DNA from 4 places in the Paenibacillus sp. DP01 genome. Region 2 is predicted to be linked to each of the others. Evidence: riboswitches for the same ligand, from Rfam matches in the RefSeq annotation. Region 2 holds a riboswitch; each other region holds the start of a gene.

The links. A riboswitch is a leader RNA that binds a small molecule or an ion and turns the genes downstream of it on or off. The one in region 2 is predicted to bind cyclic di-AMP.
Region 1: another riboswitch for cyclic di-AMP. It lies ahead of ACH59B_RS13515 (3D domain-containing protein); the one in region 2 lies ahead of ACH59B_RS06610 (hypothetical protein).
Region 3: another riboswitch for cyclic di-AMP. It lies ahead of ACH59B_RS00535 (C40 family peptidase); the one in region 2 lies ahead of ACH59B_RS06610 (hypothetical protein).
Region 4: another riboswitch for cyclic di-AMP. It lies ahead of ACH59B_RS20095 (TrkH family potassium uptake protein); the one in region 2 lies ahead of ACH59B_RS06610 (hypothetical protein).

What each region holds. Positions count from the first base shown of each region.
Region 1 is NZ_CP173059.1:3,090,614-3,098,181, reverse strand. It holds gene glgA (glycogen synthase GlgA) at 1-210, shown strand, start outside; gene ACH59B_RS13535 (hypothetical protein) at 288-1,358, opposite strand; gene ACH59B_RS13530 (M20 family metallopeptidase) at 1,398-2,576, opposite strand; gene ACH59B_RS13525 (ABC transporter substrate-binding protein/permease) at 2,725-4,188, shown strand; gene ACH59B_RS13520 (amino acid ABC transporter ATP-binding protein) at 4,175-4,897, shown strand; cyclic di-AMP (ydaO/yuaA leader) riboswitch at 5,141-5,310, shown strand; gene ACH59B_RS13515 (3D domain-containing protein) at 5,317-5,985, shown strand; gene ACH59B_RS13510 (polysaccharide deacetylase family protein) at 6,185-6,991, opposite strand; gene ACH59B_RS13505 (NADH:flavin oxidoreductase/NADH oxidase) at 7,295-7,568, shown strand, end outside.
Region 2 is NZ_CP173059.1:1,538,957-1,546,524, reverse strand. It holds gene ACH59B_RS06640 (MFS transporter) at 1-480, shown strand, start outside; gene ACH59B_RS06635 (MFS transporter) at 374-757, shown strand; gene kdpC (potassium-transporting ATPase subunit KdpC) at 888-1,616, opposite strand; gene kdpB (potassium-transporting ATPase subunit KdpB) at 1,636-3,666, opposite strand; gene kdpA (potassium-transporting ATPase subunit KdpA) at 3,719-5,395, opposite strand; gene kdpF (K(+)-transporting ATPase subunit F) at 5,541-5,618, opposite strand; gene ACH59B_RS06610 (hypothetical protein) at 5,802-6,197, opposite strand; cyclic di-AMP (ydaO/yuaA leader) riboswitch at 6,311-6,482, opposite strand; gene ACH59B_RS06605 (glutathione peroxidase) at 6,946-7,431, shown strand.
Region 3 is NZ_CP173059.1:130,193-137,760, reverse strand. It holds gene ACH59B_RS00545 (M1 family metallopeptidase) at 1-938, shown strand, start outside; gene ACH59B_RS00540 (hypothetical protein) at 950-1,777, shown strand; cyclic di-AMP (ydaO/yuaA leader) riboswitch at 2,054-2,191, shown strand; gene ACH59B_RS00535 (C40 family peptidase) at 2,197-2,697, shown strand; gene ACH59B_RS00530 (GNAT family N-acetyltransferase) at 3,001-3,507, shown strand; gene ACH59B_RS00525 (4a-hydroxytetrahydrobiopterin dehydratase) at 3,586-3,885, opposite strand; gene ACH59B_RS00520 (hypothetical protein) at 4,003-4,296, opposite strand; gene motA (flagellar motor stator protein MotA) at 4,484-5,278, shown strand; gene motB (flagellar motor protein MotB) at 5,271-6,098, shown strand; gene rluF (23S rRNA pseudouridine(2604) synthase RluF) at 6,235-6,936, opposite strand; gene ACH59B_RS00500 (PAS domain S-box protein) at 6,987-7,568, opposite strand, start outside.
Region 4 is NZ_CP173059.1:4,573,062-4,580,629, forward strand. It holds gene ACH59B_RS20080 (succinate dehydrogenase cytochrome b558 subunit) at 1-295, opposite strand, end outside; gene ACH59B_RS20085 (LysR family transcriptional regulator) at 522-1,427, shown strand; gene ACH59B_RS20090 (TrkA family potassium uptake protein) at 1,433-2,110, opposite strand; gene ACH59B_RS20095 (TrkH family potassium uptake protein) at 2,129-3,469, opposite strand; cyclic di-AMP (ydaO/yuaA leader) riboswitch at 3,867-4,019, opposite strand; gene ACH59B_RS20100 (CPBP family intramembrane glutamic endopeptidase) at 4,281-6,011, shown strand; gene uvrC (excinuclease ABC subunit UvrC) at 5,980-7,568, opposite strand, start outside.

The DNA.
Region 1 (7,568 bases), 1.6 Mb from region 2:
ACAGGTGAAGGTAACGGTTTTAGTTTCACGAACTATAATGCACATGACATGCTGCACACCATTCGTCGTGCTGTTGATTACTATCGCCAACCTGAGCATTGGAACAAGCTTACACAGACGGCCTTTGCAGGAGAGTACAGTTGGGATGTATCGGCCGAGGCTTATATGGATATTTACCGTTCGCTAGCAAAGATTGATGGAACAGAGTAGGATACCATATTTGTGCTAATAAAAAAGGGAATCCCTTTAGCCAGTGTCTGGCTGAGGAATTCCCTTTTTTGCTGCGGTCAGTCGCCCCCGCCACCACAACTGCTTCCACACGAAGATCCGCTGCTACAAGAGGAATGACTCCCAGAATCGCCTGAATCGTGGTGAGAAGAGCCTCCACCATGAGAACTGTCATGGGAGGAATGATGGTGCGAGTGGTGTGTATCCCAGTTTGAGCAGCCGCTTGCAGAGCTACAGCCGGATGAGCTGGCTAGGGCGGCACTGCTTGTAGAGTCTGGGTGCATGTGTATGGCAAATTCATCAGGCCGATACCATGAATACCACACAACAGCCAGTAGCAAATAGTCAACCTGCAAATAGTTGATCTTGGGGAGCTGCTTGCCCTCAGGATCATTTACAGCTTTATTTACCCGCTCACGGAGGTGTTGGACTATCTTATGAACCGCTTGTTGTGTCTGCTTTGAAATGCCTATATTTTCACTTATATTCCATCGGTCACCTACTGGCTGCGCTGAAGCTGTCAGGTTGTAATAGTGTGAAAGCTCATCATTCGGTAATGGATGTTTAAAAAAAGTTCCCCACAAACTGGCGCTATAGCGATTCCAGCCAAAGCATTCCACATACAACCAGTCAAACCACGCCCGCTCCTCTGGCATCGGCTGAGAGCCGCCCGAATGGGGAGCATGGTGAAGCATACGACCAAAAAAAGCTTCCGAGAACTGCTGGTATTCGCGCGTAAACATTAACATTTCGTGCCATAGTTCATCCACATCACTACTGAACATAGGCACTCGATTCATAATCGCGCATAGCATGAAGTATCGTTTTAGCTCATGCCAGCGCCAGTCATATTCTTGTTCCGTCAGATTAGGGTGGGCTTCCATGACACGTTGCTTTACGTTGTGAGCATAGGAGGCTGGAATGGATCGCTCCAGCAGCTCCTTCAGCTCCGTAATTTCTGGATGACGCTCTTGCGTGAGTGACGAAGGAAACGGGGAACTAAGGAAAAATGCATTCCGGCGGCGCGTGCTTCTGTTTCCACGATTCCTGCGTATTGCTCGGAATATAAACCAAAAAATGATGAGGTCAACCACAATAAACAACGTCCAAAAGCTACTCATACTATTCATAAAGGCACTCCTTTCTCCAAGAAGACGGCATTTCCGATTTTAGCTTTTGCTATTCAGTAGAGCGAATTCTTCTTTAATCTGTGCCAGCAGATCAGAACTTGTGATTACATCGCAAGCTGTCCATGCCAAGGTCCTCGCGGCCAAGAGCATTCCTTCCATTGCGCGGTCCTGCATCGCCAAATCGCGGAATTCTGGTGTATGCAAGGCATGCTTCTCGTCAATAACTTGAATGTACGGATGGATCGCAGGGCAATGAAGTGATACATTTCCGATATCCATAGAGCCATGATCTTCGCCTTCCGTAATATCTTCTTGCGCAATACCAGCCTGCACCAAATTTGCAGTAAAGATGTCGGAGAGTACACCGTTAGTCACCATTTCATCATAAGAAGTCTCATAATTGGAGGTTTCCAAGCGACACCCGGCTTGTAAAGCAGCTCCTTCAGCAATTTGAATAACACGACGGGTAAGCGGGTTCAATTCTTGGCGTGTCGCGGCTCTCACGTAAAATTGAGCTGAGGCGTAATCAGGAATAATATTGGCAGCCTGCCCACCCTGATTAATGATGCCATGGATACGTACTGTACTTTTCACCTGTTGCCGAAATGCGTTGATCCCATTAAACGTTTGAATCACTGCGTCCAAAGCATTAATCCCTTCGTGCGGACTGGCCGCAGCGTGAGCGGATTGACCAAAAAATTCGAACTGTACAGCATCAATCGCCAGCGATTTTCCTGATTTTTCGTAGCGATCGAAGGGATGTGTCATCATGACTATGTCGCAATCATCAAACAATCCAGCCGCCGCCATCGGAACTTTTGCACCGCGTGTTTCTTCGGCAGGTGTGCCGTAAACACGTACTTCTCCACCAGTCTCGTCGATGATCGATTTGAGACCGACGGCAGCGCCTGTACTCATCATGCATATCAAATGGTGTCCACAGGCGTGCCCTAAACCTTTCAGGGCGTCATATTCTGCCAGAAAAGCAACAACTGGTCCAGGCTTGACTGCTTTGTAAGTAGCAATAAAGGCCGTTTCTATACCCAATATGGGTGCCTGAACTTCAAAACCGTGAAAGGCAAGTTCTTCTTTTAGACGGGCAGAGGCCAGGAATTCCTCGTTTCCAAGTTCAGGATTTGCGCCTATATACAACGAAATGTCCTTAAACCGCTCGGTATGCTGTTCAATGGTGTGTTGAATGGTCTGTTTAAAATTCATGCTGAAAACTCCTTTATATATGCTGTAATGTAGGTACTGCGATAGATATACTAAAATTGTACTATAACATTCATTGCATAATCATGCATATTCATTTATAATGACACAATCTTATTTATTATAAAGAATTTAAGGAGAGAAAAAAAGATTGAAAAAGGCATATCGTTTTACCGCCCTGGTTTTGACGGCGGTTATCTTGCTGTTGGCTGGTCTTCCTATGCTCACTGCATACGGATCGGAAGGAAAGCCACAGAAAAAACTTGTAGTGGGTATGAGTGCTGACTTCCCGCCGTATGAGTTTCACAAAGTTATTAACGGTCAGGATACCATTGTCGGGTTTGATGTTGAAATCGCCAAGGAAATCGCCAAGGATCTGGATGCAGAGATGGTCCCAGAGGACATGAGTTTTGACTCTTTGCTGCCTGCTCTGCAAAGTGGTCGCGTAGACTTGGTCCTGTCTGGTATGACACCGACAGATGAACGCAGAAAGAGCATTGATTTTTCGGATGTATACTATCGTTCCAAGCAAGTCATTATGGTTCGTCCAGAGGACAAAGACAAATATTCAACGATGGCTGCTCTAAAAGGAGAGAAGCTCGGTGCGCAGAAGGGGAGTATCCAGGAAGAAATTGCGCAAAAAGTACCTAATGCTTCGGTAACCTCATTGGATAAAATATCCGATCTGGTACTCCAGCTTCGGACCAAGCGTATCAACGCGGTTGTAATCGAAGATACCGTTGCTAAAGGATACACGCTAGACGGTACCGTAACACTTGCCAAAGCAGTACCTGAAGATGAAGGAGCAGAAACTGCTGTAGGCATCCGTAAAGGAAATGCGGAATTGCTTGCTTCAGTAAATAAAACGTTGGCTCGCCTGAAAGCGGACGGTTCGATTGAGAAGTTTTCTACAGAAGCGAGTGCACTGTCTGCTGACAGACAGGTTTCTTCGAATAGCATTGTAGATATATTTTTGAAATATCGCAGTTTCTACGCTACGGGTATCGGCTACACTCTATTGCTGTCTGCGCTCGGAGTACTGTTCGGATTCATTATTGGCCTGATCATATCCTTGCTACGGATGAGTGGTATTCGTATTATCGAGTGGCTAGGTACCGCATATGTAGAGATACTGCGCGGCACACCTATGCTGGTGCAGCTTATGATCATTCATTACGGAGTTGCTTTGACGTTAGGTGTTAATTTTACGCCACTCCAGTCCGGTATAATTACGTTGTCTCTGAATAGTTCGGCATATTTGGCTGAAATTTTCCGTGCTGGTATTCAGGCCGTAGACCGTGGACAGATGGAAGCTGCCCGCTCGCTCGGGATGGGACGAGGCAAAGCGATGCGTCACGTTATTTTACCGCAAGCATTTAAATCTATATTGCCTGCTATTGGTAATGAGTTCATTACGATCATTAAAGAATCTTCTATTATTTCGACCATTGGGATGGTGGACATTATGTATCAAGCCCAGGTCATTAAGAATATTACCTACGAAGGCTTAAGTCCATTCGTAATCGCAGCTGCTATTTATTTTGTAATGACATTCAGCTTATCTAAGCTGTTGGGTTTATGGGAAAGGAAGTTGAGAGCCAGTGATCACCGTTAAACAACTGCGTAAATCATTCGGTAAGAATGAAATTTTAAAAGGCATTGATATAGATATCGCCAAAGGTGAAGTAGTCGTCATTATCGGCCCCAGTGGTTCGGGGAAAAGTACGTTTTTGCGTTGTATGAATCTGTTGGAACAGCCAACAGAAGGGGAAATCTTGTTTGAGGGTGAGCCGATTACGGCCCGTGGTCATAATATTAATGCGACTCGAGAGAAGATGGGGATGGTTTTCCAACATTTTAATCTGTTTCCGCATAAAACAATACTGCAGAATCTGACGCTTGCACCAACGCAGGTGAAGAAGCAATCGGGGAAAGAAGCGGAGAAAATTGCGTTGGAGCTCCTGCGGACCGTGGGTCTTGAGGATAAGAAGAATACCTACCCGAACCAGTTATCTGGCGGTCAAAAGCAACGTATAGCGATAGCACGTGCTCTCGCCATGCAGCCGCACGTAATGCTGTTTGATGAACCTACCTCTGCCCTGGACCCTGAAATGGTTGGAGAGGTTCTGGATGTGATGAAGAAGCTTGCTGAAGGCGGCATGACGATGGTGATCGTGACGCATGAAATGGGCTTTGCTCGTGAGGTAGGAGACCGAATCATCTTTATGGACAACGGTCAAATTATAGAGCAAGGTACGCCGGAGCAAGTTTTCGGAACTCCAAGCCATGATCGTACCCGTGATTTTCTGGCTAAAGTGCTGTAAGAAAATGCTTTTATGAATTATTGACAAAGCCCTCTCGTGATGATATTTCACGGAGGGCTTTTCTCTTTTTGTCACCATATCTCCATATTTTCGTAACAAAAAACCGATTTTTGATGACAAAATTGTAATGGATATAGTATGATGTTCAAGGTTCCCAACATTTTCATGCAGATAAGGTTACAAAATTGTGATATTATGCAGTAAGCCAAAACTTACCGGGGCAGCAGCAATGATAACAATTACTCAGGTGCTGGGCTCAAACCATGGGAAGTGCGGGGGACGTAACAACGGCAATTATTCCAATGCGTCATATAGATGTTGTGGAATATGCCTAGGGGTGAATTGCACAAGCATAGGGCTTCTCCTGAGTCCGAATCCGACAGCTAACTTCGCAGGCATAACAGAGGAGGTACATATCTTTGAAACACTTAAAACATATTGGAAAAACCATGAAATTTGCGGTGCTTGCCGCAGCGATTGCAGGATTGGCACAGACAGCTGGAGTAGCAAATGCTGCTTCGCTTCATACTGCCAAAGAAGGCGATACTTTCTTTTTGCTTGCTCAACGTTATGGGGTATCGGTAGATGACTTGACGAAGGCTAACCCGGATATTGCGTCCAACAACATATATGCAGGTCTACAAATTAAAGTGCCAGACGAAAAAAGTGTGAAGGCGGCTTCGGATTCGAAACCACAGCTTCTTACGGAGAAAGCACCAGCGAATGAGAGGCCAACAATTGAAGCATGGGGCAAAACATTCAATTACAGTAAAGTTGTTGATGTTAAAGCAACAGCATATTCAGCCGCAGCTGATGAAAATGGCAAATGGGGTGCAGTCGATTACTACGGTAATCCGCTTAAACTGGGTACAATTGCAGTAGACCCGAAAGTCATTCCTATGGGAACAAAGGTGCTAGTTACAGGCTATTCCCATCCCGGCTTGCCAGACCATTCTTTTGTAGCCGTTGCCCGTGATCAGGGCAGCGCTATTACCGGAAAGCGGATTGATATCTTTATCCCTGGCAACAAATCATTCGTGAACGACTTCGGCTTCCAAAATGTGAAACTGTACGTTATTGATAAATAGCATTGTGCATATATTTGAATTCATTAAACATAATATATATTATGTAAACTTAATATTATAGCACACAACATATAACTGGGACGACTTCTTATCAGTACGGTCGTTTATCGCTAAAAAAGGCTGTCTTACAAGCAGAAGCATTCTGCTCGTCAAGGCAGCCTTTTTACGTTGTTGGTATATACGAGGCTTAGACATACTGTTATTTTCGTTCCGATGTGTGAAGTAGCCGGGGGACTGTGACAAACTTGTAGCCCTTAGCTTTTAAAGAGTGGATTAGACCCGGCAAAGCTTGGACAGTACCTTGCAAGTTGGAACTTTGACCTCCACCTGCATGCATTAAAATAATGGAGCCAGGTCTGGTAGCCGGGATCACGTTACGCTGAATCTGTGTTTTGCTTAATCCCTTCCAGTCTAGAGAGTCCACATTCCAATTGACGATCATGTACCCATGACGACGCGCCCACTGAATTTGAGGCTCCGTGATTTCACCATAGGGTGGTCGTATCAATCTGGGCCGAAAACCTGCGCTGGCTTCTAAAATACGTTCTGTTTTTGTAATCTGGTGGCGAAAGCGTTCTGGTGTGGCCTTCCTGAAATCCGGATGAGTATAGGAATGGTTTCCTATAGCATGACCCTCGCGGATGATGCGGCGTATGATCCCCGGATGCTTTTCCGCACGATGGCCGACGATAAAAAACGTAGCTTTGATACCGTTTGCGTGTAATACGTCCAAAACCTGCGGCGTATACCTTGAATCGGGCACATCATCAAAGGTTAAGGCAATTTGGCGGGTGTGCGGGCCGCACATTTTAAAAATGTCCGCATGCTTTTTTCGTAGCATCGCTAATGTTGGAGTAGCTCGATCTTTACTTTGATATACCGAAGTAGCGACAGTAGCTTCCTTGGGATGGGGCGTTCCGATGTTGGGAGGCGTGTCAGCGTGAACGGGAAAACTTGAAAATGCTAGTAACAGTGCTAAACATGGCAACACTCCCCTGTACCGCATTTGTATTCCCCCTTTCCGTGCAGTGGTACCTAGTGGTGCTCTCAGCTATTATGTACCTGTCCTATTAAAATTATGCTGGTGATTGAGTGAAGCCCTACATGACTGAAGAGAAGTACATCAAGAAGCGGATATCCGTGAAGATGACGAAGTAAACGCGCATATTCTCCTAAACATGAACGAAAACTGGAGCATTTTCGTAAGTTTTAGCCTTACAAAGGATTCGGTATACCGTGACAGCTGGTGTATAATGGGGATGCTAATCATAATGCTACAGACTTGGAATTGAGGGAAGGATGGATAAAAGTGACCGACTTGTTTACTCCTTATCAATTAAAGGGGCTTTCTTTAAGAAATCGGATTGTCATGCCCCCAATGTGCCAATACAGCGTGGAGGCCAAGGACGGCAAACCGACGGATTGGCATTATGTCCATTATGTGAGTCGCGCGGTAGGAGGGACTGGACTCATAATTGTGGAAATGACAGCGGTTCATCCGGATGGGCGCATTACGGATCGTGATTTGGGCATTTGGAGTGATGAACATATTCCTGCATATCGTAAAATGGTAGAGGAAGTCC
Region 2 (7,568 bases):
CTCGGACCGACAATTGGCGGTTGGTTGTATCAATGGGGAAGTTACCAACTCCCTTTTTACTTTGCCATCGCATTGGCTGTCGTTGATGCTATACTTCGATTAGTACTCCTGCACGATATTCCGGAAGAGAAAAATGAAAAGTACGTATCTCCTTTTTCGTTCATGAAAAATAAAGATTTGCTTTTGGTTATCGGGGTTGTAATTATCGGGGCATCTGTCCCAAGCGTACTTGAGCCAACATTACCGTTACACCTGCAGCACAATTTTAGCGCTAATCCAGGAGTTATCGGATTGTTATTTGCTATTCCCACACTTGCTTATGGCCTGGCAACACCCTTTATAGGTCAGTTCTCCAGCAAGATCGGCTATAAAAATGGAATTCTCCTCGGTCTACTTATGGATATCCATTGCTCTTCCTCTGACAGCACTTCCAGCAATATTATCGCTTCAAGCTGTTATTCTAGCTGTTTTAGGGGTTAGCATGGGTATGGTTCTTGCTCCCTGCTTACCTCAACTTGCTGATATTTCTCAACGAAGTGGCATTCATTCTTATGGAATTACTTTTGCACTCTATAACACGGCATACTCGATTGGTCTAATGATCGGCCCTATTTTGAGCAGTACTCTCACCGATTTAATGAATATTCAATTATCTTACTTAGTCATTGGTATGATTGTATTAATATACATGTTGGTACTCGCTTCAGCCTTAAGGAAAACCAAAAATTCATCAAACAATATAAAGCTAAGTAAATAAGTGAACAACAAATTCATATCACCTATAAGAAATAAAATACTTCCTTTGCAGCTATCCATCCCAGAGCATCCTAATCCATAGAAAAAGGTATCCTCCAAGCTTATCGCTCAGGGATACCTTTTTCATCCATCTATGACTTAACTGGCTTTACCTTCATTAGCGCTTCAAGCGCGAGATTCAGCTTGAGCACGTTCACACGCGGCTCGCCGAACACTCCGGCGCTGCGGCCTTCTGTCTGCTCCTGCACCAGCACCTTCAGCTGGTTCTGCCCCATCCCCGTCAAGCCACTAATACGCGGAATTTGAGCCTGTGCCGCCTGTGGCGAGATGTGCGGGTCCAGACCGGAGCCGGAGTTCGTAATCAGGTCCACTGGAACCTGACTGATGGGTACATCCGGGTTATGCTTCTGCCAATCCGCAATAGAATCCTTGATCCGCTTCACCAATGCCGGGTTCGAGGGTGCGTAGTTACTTGAGCCTGAACCAGCTCCATTATAATCGATACTTGATACCCGGCCTTGGAAAAACGCTGGATTGGTAAAGGACTGCCCAATCAGCTCAGAGCCGCTTACCCGCCCCTCCGTGTCACGAAGCATACTGCCGTTTGCTTGCTGCGGAAACAGGACTTGCGCCACTCCTGTGCTGACCAGCGGGTATGCCAAACCGCACAATAGGATCATTAGCACAGAAGTTCGCAAAGCCACTCCAATAACCGTGCTTCCTCGCATCTCTTGTCTCTCCGGTTGGTTTTCCGGCACTGCCTCCGTCCCTGTACGCTCGTTATGACCTTGTCCGCCAGACCCGGCTTTCTCATGTGCAGCAAACCTGCGTCCAGACAACATCCGATAAAAACCACTCATGTCGCTCACCCTTTCTGCACTAAATCCACAAATGTACCAGCAAATCAATGGCCTTAATGCCGACAAACGGTACCACCATACCGCCCAGACCATAAATCAGTAAATTCCGTCCCAATAGCCGATCCGAGCTCATTGGCTTATACTTTACACCCTTCATTGCCAGCGGAATCAGAAGTGGAATAATGACTGCATTAAAAATAAGCGCCGATAAAATAGCCGATAACGGGGAGCCCAGCCTCATGACGTTCAATGCACCCATTTGCGGAATAGCCAGCATGAACATCGCCGGGATAATGGCAAAATATTTAGCCACATCGTTCGCAATACTGAACGTTGTCAATGCCCCACGTGTCATAAGCAGCTGCTTACCGATGGCGACCACCTCAATAATTTTGGACGGATCAGAATCCAGGTCCACCATATTAGCAGCTTCCTTGGCCGCGACTGTGCCGCTATTCATGGCAAGACCGACATCTGCCTGCGCTAGCGCAGGCGCATCATTGGTACCATCTCCGGTCATAGCCACCAGCTTACCCTGCTCCTGCTCCCGGCGGATAACCGCAATTTTATCTTCCGGCTTGCTTTCAGCTACAAAATCGTCCACCCCTGCTTCACGTGCAATGGTAGCAGCGGTCAGCGGATTATCACCGGTACACATAATCGTGCGGATACCCATTTCCCGGAGCTGATCAAAACGCTCCTTCATGCCCGGCTTCACCGTATCCTTCAAATAAATAATGCCGTATATCCGATCATCCAGCGCCACTGCTAGCGGTGTCCCCCCTTCTGCGGCTACCTGATTCGCTTTTTCCTCCAGATCGGCCGGAACACTGCCTTTTTGCGATATAATCCACTGCCGGACAGAGTCCACGGCGCCTTTGCGTACTCTTCGTCCATCAGCGAGATCCAGACCACTCATCCGGGTTTCTGCCTTGAACTCGATAAAGGTTCCACCTGCTGCCAAGGATTCATCCAGCGTGTATTCCTGCTTACGCATCAATTCCAGTACCGAGCGTCCCTCAGGCGTCTCATCCTTTAGTGAACTCATCGCTGCCCATTTCGCTAGCTCTGCCTTTTCTATACCATCTACAACCACGAATTCACTCGCCATCCGGTTACCGAAGGTGATGGTACCCGTTTTATCTAGAATCATCGTATTGATGTCCCCGGATGCTTCTACCGCCTTGCCTGACATGGCCAGCACGTTAAACTGGGTAACTCGGTCCATACCAGCAATCCCAATGGCCGACAAAAGCCCGCCAATCGTGGTCGGAATCAGACAGACCAGCAACGAAATCAGCACGGGGACAGGCAAATCAATCTTAAAATGGCGGGCTATCGGGGCCAGTGTCACCACCACAATGAGAAAAATAATCGTTAAGCTAATCAGCAATGTATTCAGCGCAATTTCATTTGGCGTTTTTTGCCGCTGTGCACCTTCCACGAGCGAAATCATTTTATCAATAAACGTTTCACCCGGCTCAGTCGTAATCCGCACCTTAATGCGGTCACTGACTACCCGCGTCCCGCCGGTTACCGAGCAAAAATCACCGCCCGATTCCTTAATGACCGGAGCTGATTCTCCCGTAATTGCAGATTCATCCACCGAGGCCAGGCCTTCAATAACCTCACCATCGCTTGGAATCATTTCGCCCTGAGAGACGATTACCACGTCACCTTTACGCAATGCTGTTGAGCTGACCACCTGAATCTCATTCCCGACGAGCTTATTAGCTTGTGAGTCCTGCTTGGATTTTTTCAAGGAAGCAGCTTGTGCTTTCCCCCGTCCCTCCGCGAGCGCTTCAGCAAAGTTAGCAAAAAGCAGCGTGAACAACAAAATAATAAATACAGCCAAGTTAAAGCCCATTTCCTTGCCGGTTCCAAAATAACCAGGAAGCAGTAGCATGAGCAGTACGACCAATGTACCGATCTCCACGACGAACATGACAGGATTTTTCATCATGATCATCGGATTTAATTTGATAAAGCTATCCTTGACCGCCTGCTTCAAGATGCTTCTATCCAGCATGCGTTTGCGTTGTTCCTTCATGATCAAGCACCCCGTTCATCCATTCTCATTTTCCTTCTATGCTCATTCTTCATCACATGGTCAAAAATTCAGCTACAGGACCCAGTACGATCACCGGCAAAAAGGTTAACGCACCAATCAACAGGACCACTCCGATTAAGATGGCTCCAAACAGCTTGTTGTCCGTGCGCAGTGTACCCATCGTCACCGGGGTCGGCGCTTTGGCATTCAACGAAGCCGCCACAGCCAGCAATGCAATCATGGATACATATCGTCCAAAGAACATAACCGCACCTGTTGTGACATTCCAAAACACGTTGTTATCCGAAAGACCTTCAAATCCCGAGCCGTTATTTGCCGCAGATGATGCATATTCATAGAGCACCTGAGTCAACCCGTGATATCCGGGGTTAGAGACCGCATCATATCCCCAATGACTCATAAACGCAAGCGCAGTGGGAGCAAGAATAAGAAACGGATGTACCAAAATGGCAATCGCAATCAGTTTCATTTCCTTGCCTTCAATTTTCCTACCCATAAATTCCGGGGTTCTTCCGACCATCAGTCCGCATATAAACACTCCCAGAATCGCATACATCAGCATATTCATCAGCCCGACGCCCTTGCCGCCAAAAATGACGTTTAGCATCATTTCTCCCAAAGCAGCCATACCACCTAGCGGGGTCAATGTATCATGCATATTATTGACCGAACCTGTCGTTGCCGCCGTTGTGACCGCAGTGAATAATGCCGATTGGCCAATACCGAAACGAACTTCTTTCCCTTCCATGCTTCCCTGAGATGCATCCATACCCAGTGCCTGGATTAACGGATTACCTGTTTTCTCCGACACATACGTTATGGATAGAAAAATAAGGAACAAGACCATCATCGAGCTGAAAATAATCCAGCCCTGCTTGCGATTACGGGCAAACAATCCAAATGTATACGGCAGCGAAGCCGGCATTACCCACATTGCCAAAATTTCCAGTACGTTCGTCCAAGGATTTGGATTTTCAAAAGGATGTGCAGAATTAGCTCCCGCAAAACCGCCCCCGTTCGTGCCCAAATGCTTGATGGATTCCAATGAGGCAATGGGTCCCATAGCAATCTGCTGCTGTGTACCACTTAAAGTCGTAATATCCGCCGTGGGTTGTAGCGTCTGTGGTACTTTTAATCCCACCAGCACCAGCGTAAGTACAAAGGCAAGCGGCAGGAAAATCCGTATGTTGGCTTTAATAAAATCTTGAAAAAAATTACCCAGCCCTTCACCGCGCCGCGTCAATCCCCTCATAAAAGCCGCAGCAACCGAAAACCCCGAAGCAGCCGAAGTAAACATCATCATCGTGACGAACGCCATCTGCGTCAGATACGTAAGCCCGCTTTCTCCGCTGTAATGTTGGAGATTCGTATTGGTCATAAAGCTGATTACTGTATTAAATGCCAATGATGCTTCCATATTACTGTTCCCAACCGGATTGCCCGGAAGTATAGCCTGCAAGCGCAATAGCAGGTAGCTGATCCCCACAAGCACCACATTGGTTGCAATGAAACTCATAGCGTACGTGGTCCAATGCATGCTGTCCTGTTTCTTCAAGCCTACAGCCTTATAAATCAGCTTTTCCGTTCCACCAAAAATCCGATCCGTCCGATTCGGTTCATTCGAGAATACGTGATACATATAGGTGCCCATCGGCTTTACCAAGAGCAACAATATGATGATCACAATCCCAATTTGCAGTAGCTCCATCCTCTATTCCTCCTTAAAATGCTCCTGCATTTGGAACAACAGACCTGATTCAGACCATCCATTGAGTGCACACGTTTGCGAAAATCTGCATCTCTGATGCTGCATTCTTGATCTGCTGTTCCCGCCTGCTCGATCCTATAGTTGACTAGAATTTTTCAGGATTCAGGAGTGCGTAGATTAAATACACGAACACAATAGCCGTAAGTCCTAGCACAACGATCATCCTCTTCGCCCTCCTTTTGAGGTCTGCGCATCACACCAGCGTACAAACAGCAGTATCACTCCATAACTCACAGCCATTACGAGCAGCATGTATAAATCCATCATGTTCATACCCTCCGTATCGCTTTTCAGATTGCCCTTTTGATTCCATCATAAAATCATAAACCAGCTATGTTATAAGTGCTTATCCGTTCAGCAGGAAACCCACCTCTCCGTTCAATGTGTAGATCACATGGTCCGCTCCCAATCCCCGATAAATTCCTTGTGGATTACAGCCGTGCGTAATAACATAGATCAATTCTGATGTTAGTGGCCGACATATTTGCAGGAAACGGCAAGTTAGATTCAAGCTGTTTTCGAACAAATACACACTACCAATTTCTTTTTTAGGAAAATTCCATTTTCCCGCTTGCATCGTATTGATGCGCACAATGTGCTCCACACCCATTTTTTTGAGCTGTCGTTCCTCCTGGGTGCTATTTGTGAGAACTGCAAACGCCAATTTTTTGAACATAAGCAATTTCACAAAACTTCTGCCCGCTTCATTCGGTGCAGTGACAATAATTAACCGACCTTCCATCAGTAGCTCCTCTCCCGGTATAAAAAGACAACAAAAAGAAGCCGAAGGAAAAAGGCTTCCTCCGGCTTCATACATTCCATGATAAAATAAACCATGGCTGCACACGGCGGTTTGTTGCCTCTCCCTGTACGCTTACGAGGTTAGCTGTCGGATTCGGACGTGAGAGTCGCCCTATTTACGGCACTTGGCCGGAAAATTCACCCCATGAGACACACGGCTTGCAAAGCCGTATATACTCGTTGGTTCCCCCGCTTTTGCAACTGCAAAATTCAGCGCTTTAGACAATTCATTGTTGCTTCATTGTTGTTAATTTGAAATTACGTCTTGAATCATACACCCGTGCAAGGAAGACTGTAAAGCTCAACGGCAAGGCTATAAATCACCCTTTAGAGCATAGAAGATTAAGGATAACGCTTACAACCAACCTATGCTTCTCGTATCTCTCTAAAACTCTGTATTTCACCCCTTTTTGAAAATGAAAGGCATGTCAATATTGGCGTAGGGTATGGTACGGTTGCCCTTTATTTATAAAAAAGAAAGAAAATGCGCTATATGTACTAGATAATTATCGAATGAAGCCTTTTTTATGAGAAGAAACACCTCAATTTGCTCCATTTGAAGTGCGATTTACCGTTTTGAACAAAAGACGATTTTACAATGCACAATGTCTGTAGACTCTTCTGGACTTGCAACCCCTTGTTGAATTGTTCACAATTTAATTGTAGAATATTTAATTAGGAGGGATATCATGAGCGTATATAAATATGATGCACAGACCCTACAAGGGGCACAAATTCCGTTATCCACATACGAAGGGAAAGTTCTTCTTATCGTGAATACTGCCAGCAAATGTGGGTTAACCCCCCAGTACAAGGCGCTACAAGAGCTATATGACCAGTATCACGAACAGGGGCTCGAAATTTTGGGATTTCCCAGCAATCAGTTCGCCAAACAAGAGCCGGGTTCCAGCGAGGAGATCTCCGAGTTTTGCCAACTCAATTACGGAGTGACCTTTCCCATGTTCGCCAAGATAGATGTTAACGGTGATCAGGCACATCCTCTATTTCGCTACCTGACCCACACTGCTCCAGGCGTATTAGGCTCCAAAGCGATCAAATGGAATTTTACTAAATTCTTAATTACACGAGAAGGTAACGTATTTAAGCGTTATGCGCCGCAAACCACTCCAGACAAACTTGTAGGAGATATTAAGAAGCTTTTGCAGAAAAACTGACAATCTTGCACTACAGTTAAGGAGCGGTCCGTTGTCCATACGACCGCTTCTGTGACGGGAGGATATGACGAAAAGTATTTAACAAAAAAAGCATCCCTTCACGTAAAACGTGTCAGGATGCTTTTTCAACTGGGTAT
Region 3 (7,568 bases), 1.4 Mb from region 2:
ACTACAGCAAATGGTACGGGCCTTATCCATATTCCACTCTATCCATCGTCGTTCCACCCAAAACAGGCAGTGGAGCCGGCGGCATGGAATATCCGACACTCATCACGGCCGCAGCTGCGGACCAACTGAATCCTGGCTATAATCTGGAACGGACGCTGGTTCATGAAATTGGGCATCAATATTTCTACGGAATGGTAGCCAACAATGAATTTGAGGAGCCTTGGCTGGATGAAGGCTTCACCTCCTATGCAGAGGAACGGCTCATGGAACAAGAGTATGGGCTTACCCCCAACTTGCCATTACAATCGGGACAGGTAGCTTCCCCACAGCCGCTAAACCGTGAGTCCTGGAAGTATGGATCGGCAGCTGAGTATGCGCAAAATGCCTATTCACGAGGTAAATTAGTACTACGAGGTATTGAGCGTCAGGTGGGTATGAAAAAAATGGACCGGATTATGCGGACCTACGTCCAGACTTATCGATTCAAGCATCCGACCTCACAGGATTTTCAACATGTCGTGGAGAGAGTGACCGGACGATCATGGAGCCACTATTTTGAACAATATGTATATGACGGCCAGATGGCGGACTTTTCAGTCGATCGCATCATGAACCACAAGCTGGAGAATGGATACGAAGCAGTCGTGACGCTCAGCAAAAAAGGAGCAGATTATCCCAAAATACCTGTTCAATTTACCTTCAAGGATGGCTCAACGATATTCAAGGCATGGGATGGTGCGGGCAAAAGTACAACTTTCCGACTCAAAAGCGCTTCCCCCGTGTCCTATGTGACTGTAGATCCTCTATACACTATTGCACTGGAGAACAAGCATATTAATAATAGCCTGAAGGCTGAATTGGATGAAAAACAACAAACCCGTTGGAGTGTAAGTGTAACCAAGCTGTTGGAGACACTGCTTGGAAGTCTGTCATGGTGAGGTGTCTATAGATGCGGACTGTTATAAAAGAAGGCTGGGCGCTGGTACGCATACGCTTTTATATCGTTATCATTTTATTTCTGTATCGTCTGCTGTGGGGAGTATTTCTCTATAGGCTGGTACAGTCTGCCGTTATCCCGCTGCTGCTACGTTATCCTGATCAGAGCCAAAACGAACTGGGAAAGACCTTGTTTTGGATGGAGGGCCAGATCGCCTTGATGGACAGCCGGGAAGTACATGTGTACTTGTGGATATTACTAGGGGCGACCGTACTGCGCATACTAATCACTCCCTTCATTAGAGCTGGCATATATCAAAGCCTGCATACCGATGCGTCTGAACCGCAAAGCCTGTCCTTCTTCAAGGGGATGAAACGCCACGGTATGTCATCGCTATTGTATTACATCATCGAGTTGGGTTTGCTGCTGCTTCCCGCCTTTTGGGTGGTACCGAGACTCTATCCTATTGTAGTAGGAACGTTGCAATCTTCCTCTTACCTGCTACATTTGTTGCCCTATGCCATGGGGTGGATAGCTTACGGTTGGGTCATTCGGCAGTGCATCCTGTATATGCAGTTGGGCACTGTCAGTGGTCACACCATACTATCCTCCCTGCTCGCCTTCTTTCGCCAGCTTCTTCCGGCTGTTGGTGTATCCCTGTTGCTCGGTACTTGTGTGTTGCTAGTTTTCGGTCTATTTGGCACCGTGGCGATGATTTGGACGGGTATGTTGGCACTGATTCTCCAGCAATCGTATCATTTTGTTACCAGTCTGGTCAGGCTGTGGCATATCAGTTCGCAGTATCGGCTATGGCACATCGATATCTCCAGCAGAGGCTAACCTCTCACAATATGCTCTCTCCTGTATTTTCAGCTGTCGAAAAAACTTTTTTCTTTCCCGTGCAAACAGCACATAACTGAATACTGTTAACAGAATCTGTTCCTGGAGCGTTAGGAACAGATTTTTTTTGTAACTTTTTGCGATGAAACATTTGCCAAAGCCTGCTGTCTTTGTTACAATAATCGCAGTGAACTGATAGTAACAACTTTGTAATCTTTATTGTAACCTTTATCTTAAAAACATCGTTGTCGTGAATACTGCTCTCCAAGGTGCACATCTTAAGTTAAGCCTAATTCCTGGCACCTAGGAAGCGGGGGAACCAGTTTGGGTGAATTGATCTCGCAACAGAGTGGTCATAGGGGAACCTTCTACCGAATCCTTAAGCTAACCTCGCAGGCATTGGAAGGGGTATATTTTTTTTGAAGAAGAAGCTAACGATCGCAGCCATGGGTCTCGCCATTGCCTTTACATCTTTTACATTCGGTGGCAGCAGTGCATTTGCAGACTCTAAGATGGACCAGGTCATCCAAGATGCCAAAGGAACGAACTACAGAAGCGGAGGCACTACACTCGAGGGATTCGATTGCTCCGGCTTCACAATGTATGTATTCAACAAACTGGGAATTAAACTGCCGCATCAATCTGGATCACAATTCAAAATGGGTTCTTCTGTATCCCGCGATGAAATGAGACCAGGCGACCTGGTGTTCTTCAACACCACAGGAAGAGGCGTTTCCCATGTAGGTATCTTCGTAGGTGAAGGGAAATTCGCCCACTCCTCGACTTCACGTGGTGTAGTAGTTAGCTCACTGAACGAAAATTATTACGCTAACCGTTATGTCGGTGCAAAAAGAATTATGAGCACAGACGCTTACCATTCTGTAGCTTCAGATATTCCTGATGACGACAACGTAGAATAACTACCGCACAGCAAGCTAACCCTATTCGCAATTTGATTCTGGCCGGAATCGAATTGCGGTTTTTTATGTCCACTACATCAGCAATGATTATCATTACTGACGAACTGACACCTCAAAAGGTTTCAATTTTAGCGAACATCGTCGGTTTTACCGTCACCGCTGGGGGAGCATATGAGCAGTAAATCCTTCTTATTGAATGTATACCCGACTTAGGTACGAAATAAACACGCTTGCCATTCTCCTACAACTTGTCTACAATCTGTGGTTAATGATTGAAGTACCTGCATAAGGAGGAATGGAAAAGTGCCGGCCTCAATATCCAACTACCGGATCGTACCGATGGACGAGCATCAAGCGGCTGAAATCTGTGAGTGGCGCTATGATCCCCCCTACAACATATACGGCTGGCTTCCCTGGGAACAAATGAAGGCACTTGAAGTCGAATTTGGAAGTCCCACGCTTCGCCAAGAGCAATATGTTGCGGTCCTGGACGAAGAGAATGAGCTGACGGGATTTGCTCAATATTTCCCTATGGTCGGTGTGACCCGGCTGGGTCTTGGAATGCATCCCGAAAGATGCGGACATGGCACAGGCTCCGATTTTGTCCGGGCCATTGCCGAGGAAGCCAGACGACGTCATCCGCAGAATGAAATTGACCTAGAGGTTCTCACTTGGAATCAGCGGGCTATCCGAGCCTACAAGGCAGCTGGATTTGAGCTGACGGATACCTATGAACGCCAGACTCCAGATGGCAGAAAACCATTCCATTGTATGGTATATCGTCCTGAACAACAGAATCGGGTTCTATAAATAAGAGCGCCTTCACTATACAACCGCGATGTTGTATAACGAAGGCGCTCTTCATATATACGACAGATCATTACAAACTCAATGACTGCTGCGCATTTTTTCGAAAGCTTCATTATATTGTTGGGCTTCCTTAATATCTACGGCCATAATACCGCCATCGTCCCAGGAGGTCAAACGCAGAGTCACGGTCTTGTAATCAATCGTAATAAATGGATGGTGATTAAATGCCTCAGATATAGCGGCAACTTCATCCACGAAGGCAATTCCTTTCATAAAACTGGAAAAATTATATTTCCGAACGATCCAACGTCCTTCCTCCAGTTCCCAGCCCTCCAGCTTCTCCAGATGTGCTTCAATCTCTTCTTGTGTAAAAGGCATGTTACGAACTCCTCCCCGTTTATACGGAAGCCTTTCAGCCGCTTAGATGCGGCCAAAACTACGATATATTGGTGTACATATTACCACGGCCCCGTTGATAAATCCATAAGACGGCCATCAAATCAATGGGACTGACGTCAGCTCCTCATCCCCGATGAGTACATAGATCCGGTGCTGCTCCGGCTCATAAATCACAACACCGCTGCCTACAGTGATTATAGGTTCTGTGCCCAGTGCATAAAATAAGTCTTCTGCCAAAGCCTCATTGACTTCCTGGCACCCCGCTGGGTCCAGCCTGTCCCAATCTTCTGCTTCCATTTCAAAAAATTCATAGCTATCTGGAATGCGTCCCACAGCCTCTGTCAAATCGTTCAAAATTTGTTCATACTCGCGCCCATGCTTTACTCCCATGCTATTTCCTCCAGTGGTTCAGCGATTCAATACATAATCACTTTATTATACCGGAAATTCGCCCTTAACAAAAAAGAGAGTTTTGTCGATAAATACTATAATCCGTCTCATAATGACGCGCTTGGGGCAAGGACGACCCATGCGGCATGAAAGGATTCAAAATCTATTCTCATGGATGAGGTGTATCATGCAAATTACAACCATTATTGGACTTGTGCTCGGGCTTTTGTCACTGGTCGTCGGGATGATCCTGAAGGGCGCGCCAGTCGTCAATCTGGTCAATAATCCCGCTGCTTACATGATTATTTTCGTCGGAACAGCAGCAAGTATATTCATGGCGTTTCCGATGGATGACATGAAACGGGTGCCAAAGCTGTTTAAAATTATTTTCACCCAGCAGAAATTGCTGGATCGCAAGGAGCTTATCGGTACATTTACCGAATGGGCATCCATTACCCGTCGTGAAGGTCTGCTCGCGCTGGAATCCAAGGTCGAAGAGATCGACGATCCCTTTATGCGCGGCGGTATGCGTATGATTATCGATGGTAATGATCAGGAGTTCGTACGCGATGTTCTGATGGAAGACATTAACGCTACCGAAGATAGACACCGCGCAGGCGCACTAATTTTCTCCCAAGCCGGTATGTACGCTCCAACACTCGGGGTACTCGGTGCGGTTGTAGGTCTGATTGCCGCTCTAGCCGACCTTAGTGACATGGAAAAACTGTCCCATGCCATTGCGGCCGCCTTTATTGCAACGTTGCTCGGTATTTTTACAGGTTATGTCCTATGGCATCCAATGTCCAACAAGCTGAAACGGCTATCCAAAAAAGAAGTGGAACTTAAGTTAATGATGGTCGAAGGTCTGCTTTCGATTCAATCCGGTATCTCGACGATTGCCATCAGCCAAAAGCTAGCAATCTTCCTAACTCCAACCGAACGGGCTTCGATGACCCAGAAGGATGGCGATTCCAGTGAGTAAAAAGAGACATGAACCGCATGAAGAGCATGCTGACGAAAGCTGGCTGTTGCCATATTCCGACTTAATGACCCTTCTGTTGGCTCTTTTCATTGTCTTATTCGGTATGAGCTCGCTCGATGCCAAAAAATTTGAAACTATGGCTCAATCCTTGAGTTCAGCTTTTAGTGGTGGTACTGGCGTGCTGGATCACTCGGCCGCGAATCCGTCGTCACAATCTATGGATATGGGCAAAAATAAAGAAGAGGTATCGCAACCTTTAAAATCGAAAGCCACTTCTACCTCTGATCTGCAGAAGCAACTCGCCCAGCGGGAAGAAGAAGATTTAAAGAAGCTTAAAAAACAAATGGATCAGTATATTCAAAATAACGGCCTGTCCACTCTACTGAACACCAAGCTGAACCAATCCCAGCTGATGATCACCATTAGTGATAATGCCCTGTTTTCATCCGGGCAGGCCGAAGTAAAGCCAGAAGCGAGAAAGCTAGCCAAATCCATTTCCAGCATGCTCCAGCAGTTTCCTGGTTATGATGTTATCGTATCCGGTCATACCGACAATGTACCTATTTCCAATAGTCAGTTCCCGTCCAACTTTGATTTGAGTGCCAAGCGCTCGCTCAATTTCTTGCGTATTTTGCTGCTCAATCCGCAGCTCGATCCTACCAAGTTTGTATCCATCGGATATGGCGAGTATCGACCATTGGCAAGCAATCAGACTGGAGAAGGACGCGCCAAAAACCGTCGTGTCGAAATTTCCGTTCTTCGCAAATATCAGAACGGTACACAAGTTATTAGTCCTACCTCAAGCTCGAATGAAGGTTGATCATGAATATGTTATATGAACAAAGGCACCGCCGCATTTTTTATGCAGCTGGTGCCTTTTGATTTAGTGATTCCTGTTGTCTAGCCCTGCCATATAGGAGAACCCAGCGCTGAAGGCTATAAGAAGGCCTCTGGCCTTAGCTAAGCGTATAATCAAGCATCTGGCCCAGTTCCAGCTTTTCAGCCTCTGTTAAATCGCGCCAGGCGCCTTTCTGAAGGGACCCCAATCGAATATTCATGATTCGCAGGCGCTGCAGTTTTTTAACTTCATAACCGAAGGCAGCACACATACGTCGGATCTGACGATTTTTCCCTTCTGTCAGAATAATACGGAATACATACTCAGATACACGTGTTACCTCACAGGGCAGCGTCCGATGACCGAGTATCTTCACACCGCTGGACATCCCCTGCACAAAGGATGGCGTGACCGGACGATCCACTGTTACGATATATTCTTTCTCATGCTTGCCTTCTGCCCGTAAAATCTTATTCACAATGTCCCCATCATTGGTCAATAAAATGAGACCTTCCGAATCCTTATCCAAGCGTCCAATTGGAAATATCCGTTGCGGGTGCCCCACAAAATCGACAATATTGCCTCTAATGTGACTCTCTGTCGTGCTAGTAATGCCGACTGGCTTGTTCAATGCAATATAGACGTGATCGGACTTATCGCGCAGTGGCCTGCCGTTCACACGGACATCATCGCCTTCTTCCGCTTGACTGCCCAGCACGGCCACTTCGCCGTTAATCGTCACGCGGCCGCTCTCTACCAGCTTGTCCGCCTCCCGGCGCGAGCAAAAGCCAGTTTCGCTGATAAATTTGTTAATGCGCAACCTGTGTACCCTCCATTTCTACGAACACACTTCCTCCTGCCCCCAGCCCGTTACTCGGGCTTGGCAATCGGAAGCTGCACGAGGGCGGTTGTTCCCTCTCCCTCTATGCTTTCAATATCCAGTGTGCCTTTATGGCTCTGTATAATACGCTGGCTGACCATAAGCCCTAGTCCTGTACCTGTTTCTTTATTTGTGAAAAAAGGTTCTCCCAGCTTGGATAGCATTTCTGCGGGAATACCCGTTCCCTGGTCCCGTATGAAGATTTTAACGCTTTCTCCCTCTAAGAACAAATGAATTGTGATGATGCCGCCTTTACTCATAGCCTCCATGCTATTTTTAAGTAAATTAATGAATACCTGTTTTAACTGATTTTCTTCAGCATATACCAAGGCAGGCTCGTCCGTAACCTGAAGGTTGAATACAATACCCAACAGATGCGCCTGGCTATCTAGCAAAGAAATAACATCACTCACAATATAACGAACATCTTTTTTCTGAAAATGTACTGCCTGTGGCTTTGCCAATATTAAAAACTCGCTAACGATCAAATTGATGCGATCCAGCTCAGACATCATAATATCGTTGTGTTTCATATTCAACACTTGATTTTGCTGCTGTAGTTGTAGGAAGCC
Region 4 (7,568 bases), 2.7 Mb from region 2:
TACGCTGGAACAAAAAGCGCCAGTTACGCGAGTAGCCAAACCTTTTGACATTCGGGTCAGCCTGATAAGCGATATACAAGCCATAGATTCCGTGGAACAGTAATGGCAAGTAGATGAATAACGTTTCTAACACAATAACCAGCGGCAAACCATTCAGGAAGGCCACGCTGCGATTAAAACCTTCCTTGCCGCCCTCCACCGCTGTGAAGTTCGTCACCAAATGCTCAACAAAAAATAGAGCCAATGGAATGACGCCAAGAAGCGAATGCAGCTTTCTGGAATAAAATCCTCTCATCTAGGTCATGCTCCCTTCTCCCAATAATAGCGTTTTCAATAGTAATATAACATATAAAATGACAGTTCCCGACAGGGAATGTTCAACAAGGTGTCCCTTATAAGGAAAAACAAAAGTGTGAACATCTTGTGTCGCTTTCATGTTACTCCTTTTCGGCTTATAATGGAATTGCAATATACGTATTAATTATTATGTCTTTTTTGCATATAGAGAGGAAGTGGAAGATTTGTTTGAGGATTTGAACGCTTTTGCCGTCATTGTCGAGCAGTCCAGCCTGAATAAAGCCTCCAAACTGCTGAATTTGTCCCAACCCGCCCTGTCTCGCAAAATTGCCAAGCTGGAGGAAGAGCTGGGTGTCCATCTCTTTGATCGTCGGGGCAAACGGCTCGAAATTACATCGACCGGCCGATTTGTATATACTTTCGCGCTGGAGCAACGGCAACGACAGCTTCGCTTCTTACAAAAGCTGTCCCAGCACAAAAATGAAGCTCAGAGCATGCTTACACTGGGCGCCAGTCTCACGACACTCCAAACGACGCTGCCTACCCTCGTCGAAGCTTTCATGAGCAAGCATCCTCAGACTGAGCTAAAGCTGCTCACCGGCAAGACGCATGAAATCGTTGCCTTTGTACGCGACAAAAAAGCAGACGCCGGCGTTGTCGGGTCTGCCATTCATGAAGCTGGATTACGCTGCATTCCGTTATTTGACGATCATTTGGAGCTAGTCGTCCCCATCGGGCATGAATTAACTGTCAAGACAGGAACGGCTTCAATGAAGGACCTGCAAGGATTGCCGATGATCATTTTCTCCAAAGGAACCTGGTACCGCAGCCTGACGGATGACTTGTTCCAGCGCAGCGGCATTATGCCGGATATCCGCATGGAAATCGACTCCTTCGAGGCGATTGTACGTCTGCTTCCCACCTGCAAGGCATCCGCTTTGCTGCCCAAATCCTATTTGCGCAGCGAACTGCTGCGAGATAATGGACTTACTGCATTGTACTTGCCTGATTTGAAGGAGACACGCCGAACGACCTCCCTCATCTACTCAGAAACGGCCGATCTCGGCCCAACAGCACGACGCTGGATTAGCGAGACACGCGCATCGTTTGCAGGCTACCGTATGGTATAGAGGATTTAACCCTCTTCATTGACATTAACGACCTCATCCTCAAAGCGGCCGATATTATCATTGGAGCCGATAATGACCATAATATCGTCTGCTTTCAGCCGATCCATAGCTGTCGGTGCGATCAAGATACCATTCGCCGTATGAAGCGCCACGATGCTGCAACCAAAGCGGGTGCGAGCATTTAATTCTGCCAACGTTTTGCCATTCAGACATGCAGGCACATTAAGTTCTACAATGCTGTATTCCTTGGACAGCTCCAAATAATCGAGCAGATTAGGCGTGACCAGCTGATGCGCTACTCGAATACCCATATCCCGTTCCGGATAAATGACTCGGTCCACCCCAAGCTTCTCTAACGCACGCCCATGCAGCACAGATATGGCTTTGGCTACGACTTTTCTCACACCCAGCTCCTTCAGCAAAATGGCGGTCAGGATGCTTACCTGAATATCATCACCAATCGCAACAATGCCGCAATCGAAATTACGTATGCCGAGTGACCGCAACGCATCCTCATCTGTAGCGTCCGCCACGACAGTATGTGTCAGAATCTCACTCATACTGTCCACAACATCCTCATTCCGATCAATGCCCAGCACCTCGCACCCCATATCCACCAATTGCAAAGCCAGGCTTGAGCCAAACCGTCCCAAGCCAATGACTACAAACTGCTGCGTTTTCATATCTACTCGAAAACTCCCTTACCCTATAATTATTTTACCTTCTGGATGACGATACAATTCCTTACCCTTTTTCGGTCCCAGTGCATAAGCTAGCGTGAGTGGACCCAGCCTGCCTGCAAACATCGTCAGAGTAATCACCAGCTTGCCTACAACTGTCAAATCAGGTGTAAGCCCCATGGACAGTCCTACCGTACCAAAGGCAGACACCGTCTCGAACAAGATCATCAGAAAATGATGATCTTCGGTTGCGGACAGAATCATCGTCACCCCAATCACGAACAGCAACCCCAGCAAGGTAATAGTCAAAGCCTTATAAATGCGTGCCTGCGCAAGTCGGTACCGGAACAGCACAATGTCTTCCCGTCCCCGCAGCATCGAAAACACCGCTCCAATGAGCAGAGCAAATGTAGTGGTCTTAATCCCGCCTCCAGTGGAGCCAGGCGAAGCCCCAATAAACATGAGTATGATGATAAAAAACTGCGTAGCCTGCCGCAAGCCTGCAATGTCCAGCGTGTTGGCACCTGCGGTGCGAGGGGTAACGGACTGGAATAAAGAACCCAGCAGTTTACCACCCCAATCAAGCGAGCCAAGCGTCTTCGGATTCGTAAACTCAAATACAAAAATGACAAGCGTCCCGACGACAATCAGAGCAGCTGTCATGCTGAGTACCACCTTGGTATGCAAGGATAGTCTCTTACGCTTGCGATAATCTGCCAGGTCAGACATCACTACAAAACCAATACCACCCGAAATAATGAGAAACATGGCTGTAAAATTAACAATCGGATCATATACATAACCTGTCAGGCTGCGAAATTCACCGAACAAATCAAAACCAGCGTTATTAAACATGGAAATAGCATGCCAGATTCCAAAATAAATCGCCCTGCCTACAGGCATATCAAACGACCAGCGAATCGAAAAAATGATTGCACATACGCCCTCAATCATCAGCGAGTACCATAGCACCTTGCGGATCAATCCGACAATTCCTTCGACAGAGGTCTGATTCATCGCTTCTTGCAAAATAAGGCGCTCCCGCAAGGAAATCCGACGCTTGAACACCAGCGCGATCAAGGTAGCCATAGTCATAAAGCCAAGTCCGCCAATCTGAATCAGCGCAACGATGACAATTTGACCAAAGGTTGTAAAAAAGAGCCCTGTATCCTTAACGACAAGCCCAGTTACACAGGTCGCGGAAGCGGCAGTAAACAAAGCGTCTATAAACGCAAGTGGTTTTCCTGTTGTATTAGAGATGGGCAGCATTAACAATAAACTACCTATTAGAATGATAATGGCAAAGCCTGCAACGAATATTTGCGGTGGAGAAAGCCGAAGCCAGCTTGCATTGGGATTCATTTATTCATCACTTCTCCTCCTTGGTGAACTATGAGCATGGAGATCGCTCAGCTCATAAAATCACCAATTCTTTTCAGTTTCTTTTATAAATCAGAAAAGTATCCGCAAAGCGGGATACTTTTGCCTTTCAATACTCACTACACTTTACGTAACTACCTCATGGAACGTTTGATGACTTTAAGGCGGGCAGCAGCGAAGCGGTCCATTTGAATCTGGAGAAGCGATAGCGCTCGCCTTTGACTCTGAATTTTACCCTTATCAAGGTCTAGAAAATCAAAAAAATTCAGTGGCAACAGCGATTGGAAGATCAAATGGAACGCGCAGCGTCCTTAACTCAGCAAACTTTTATTCACACTTATACACACAAAAAAAGACACCGGAAAACCGAGTGCCTGACTTGGTTCCTGCCCACAGCCTACGAGGTTAGCTGACGGATTCGGGCAGCACAGTATGCCCTATTTACACTTCCGATCCATCAGGATCGACTGTAAAATTCACCCCAGTAACATGGTTCCCCCGTTTTCTCACAGAAATTCGGCTTAAATGTATATCATTACCCATATAGTTCATAGGCATTGCCTCAAGATTATAATCCTTCTCTATTCAGATCACAAAACCGATTTCGCCGAAAAAACGTGAAATTGGCTTTATTTTGCGATTGGGCATCGCTTAATCACAGCTTATCTAATTTTATTAAAACTTTAAAGTGCTTTCACTCTGTTTTCATGAATATCGCTGGTCTGTTGGCGGGAACCTGTGCAGTATGATATCTTTAATGGATGTTCTTATTTACAGATTAAGGAGGAAACTCATGAATCCTATCGGGAAACCGGTCGTGCTCACGGCCAACTTCAAAAAATTAGGCTTGCTGGGCGGGGTTGGCCTGATTTGCTTTTTTATCTTTCAATTGCTTATTCCCTCGCTTAGCAATCCAAGTCCGGAATCATTGATGAATGCAAAGGTCATCAGCAAACAAGAAGCGATCGTACACGCCCTGGACTTTGCCCGTTCCGAGCTGGGCTATACGGAATCACAGCCAGAGAAGCCTGTCGTGACCTATCAGGCTGAAACAGATTTGTACGGTTATTTATCCAGAGAAAAACTGCTTCAAGCGTACGATCGTACATGGAAAAAAAATTATCCTTATGAAACCTTTCGGGTTGATTTGCCTGACTCCTCAGCGAAGGGCAAGCTGCAAATTCATGTGGATTTATCCACTGGGAAGGTCGTTAGCTTTAAGCGGATCACCTCCAGCACCAATTACACACAGGCTGATGTTTCTACAGATGAACAAGCACGAAGCAAGCTTGTACGTATAGCTGAGGGCGACATGACGCTTGAAGCCAAGGAACAGGCTGCAGCAAAATGGATCAAACGCTTTGGCTTTAAGCCATCGGAATTGAAGCTTGCGACCACTGAGGGGGAAGGTGGATTAAAATATACCGTGGACGAAAAGAAAATCGGCGCCTCGGTACTTACGCTGGCTTTTACCTTTGAAGATGGGGATGTTCGCTCATTTACCCAAAGCTTTTCAGCCCCTTCGTCTTATACCGACTATGTTAAAAATCAAACATACTGGGCGAATTGGATGACTTATGCGGGTTATGCCCTATTTAGCTTTGTCCTGGGTGTACTTGCCATTGTGTATGCGTCACTCACCCGACGACATACTTCATTTGTACGCGGTATTTTTCTGTCCATTGTTTATTTTATTGCTAGTATAGCTGGGACCATGAACATGCTGCCTTTATTACAAGCTGAAGCAGGCAGTAAGGGCATGCTTATATTTCTTATGGTATTCCAGGTCGGTGTTACCTTCTTCATGGCTGTAGCCCTCTACTTCTCCTTGGTTGGTGGTGACGGGCTTATGCGTCAGGTTGGACTCAATGCATGGCCACGGGCCAAAGAGCCGGGCTACGGGCTGTATGTGCTTCGCAGTATGTATGTCGGTTACTTGTGGGCCTTCATTTTACTCGGCGTACAATCCATTTTGTTCTTTGTATTGGAGCGTACATTTAATACGTTCTCCACTACAGACGCCACGCAATCCCCTTACAATATGGCTTATCCATGGCTACTACCGATTATGGCCTGGATGGCAGGTATTGGAGAAGAGACTGTTTACCGTCTATTTGGTATTCCGATGGTAAAAAAAATAGTCAAAAATACGTTTGTTGCTTGTCTGATTACTACGCTTATTTGGGCACTGGGACATACGCTTTATCCAATCTATCCAGTGATTTCAAGACCTATTGAGCTGACTTTTCTTGGTTTGCTGTTTAGCTTCGTGTTCCTGCGTTACGGCTTTATCGCTGCCATGTTCAGCCACGTTATTTTTGACAGCATATTAATGGGGCTTAGTGTGATCAGTTTGGGAGACACCGTGAATGTGAGCGCAGGTCTATTCTGGATCTTACTTCCGGCTATTGTAGGCTACATCATTTACTGGTTTAGTCCTAAAAGACCTAATCGAATCATGTTTGAACCCGTGAAAAAAGAGGAGCCGTATTCTACGACTCCTCCTCCCGAAGGGCAGCTATAATCTGACGAGCAAGTTTATCCCCAATAGAGAGAGGCCGGAAGTCTTCGACGCTGGCCTCTCTTATTTTTTTGAGCGATCCAAAATGCTTGAGCAGCAACTTACGTCGTTTCTCTCCAATGCCCGGAATGGAGTCCAACTGGGAAGTTACCATCGATTTGCCGCGCTGCTCACGGTGAAATGTAATGGCAAAACGGTGAACCTCATCCTGAATCCGTTGCAGCAGATAAAATTCCTCGCTGTTGCGTGCAAGTGTTACGGCCTCAAATGTATCCCCCATCAGTAATTGGGAAGTTCTGTGTTTGGCATCTTTCACCAAACCACACACAGGAATAAACAATCCCAGCTCATTTTCCAATACATCGGTTGCCGCTTTTATTTGTCCACGACCACCATCAACAATGATCAAATCGGGACGATCGAGATTTTCCTTCAGTACACGTTCATATCGGCGCCGAATAACCTCACGCATCGTTTCATAATCATCTGGTCCCTGCACAGAACGGATCTTGTATTTTCGATACTCTTTCTTGGCAGGCTTACCGTCAATAAAGACGATCATGGCCGACACTGGATCGGAACCCTGAATGTTGGAATTATCGAACGCCTCTACCCGATGCAGACTATCCAGCCCAATGGCACGTCCCAGATTGCTTGCAGCTTTGGAGGTCCGTTCCTCATCCCGCTCGATCAGTTTAAACTTCTCATCCAAAGCAACACGTGCATTTTCCGTCGCCATCCCCGTCATTTGCTTTTTCAGCCCACGCTGCGGCACAAGTACCTTTACATCCAGCCATTCAGCCAAAGCGAGAGCTGCCGCCGTTGGGTCCTCTAATCCACCGGATAGTTGAGTTTCTGTTTCTGTTTCTGTTTCGGGTTCTTTTTCCCCGGCTGCTTGGTCACCAACTGGGTCTTGAATCGTTCCTTCTGCATATAACGCTCGTGCTTCGGCTACCCGCAGTGGGTCAGCAGAACGGTCTGACTCTGTTTGTGCTGCTCCCTCATCTGTAATGCTGGCAGTCTCAGCTGTGATCGCACTGTAAAGTTCACTTTCTGCTGCAATCGGTTGATCGACATCAGTCGATTTTGCTTTCATCAGCTTAGGAGAGTCCGGCAACAATATCTCCTGCGGCACTGCCGGGTTGTCACTGTAATATTGCGTCACATAGGACATAAAATCACTGTAAGCTTCACCGTAGAAAGGAAAAGTCGACATATGGCGCTCGATCATTTTACCCTTGCGGACATATAAAATCTGTACACACATCCAGCCCTTATCTACCGAAAAGCCGAATACATCTCGGTCCTTCGCATCAGATGTGGTGATTTTCTGCTTTTCCATCATCGCGTCGATGCTTATAATCTGATCGCGCAGCTCCTTGGCACGCTCAAAGTACAATTCCTCTGCGGCCTCCTGCATTTTACGCTGGAGGTCCTTTTTAATTTCCTCATGTCCCCCGCTCAAAAAGGAACCGATCTCCTGACTGATCTGATCATATGTTTCCTTCTCGACCTCTTTCACACAAGGTCCCAAGCACTGATGCATGTGATAATACAGAC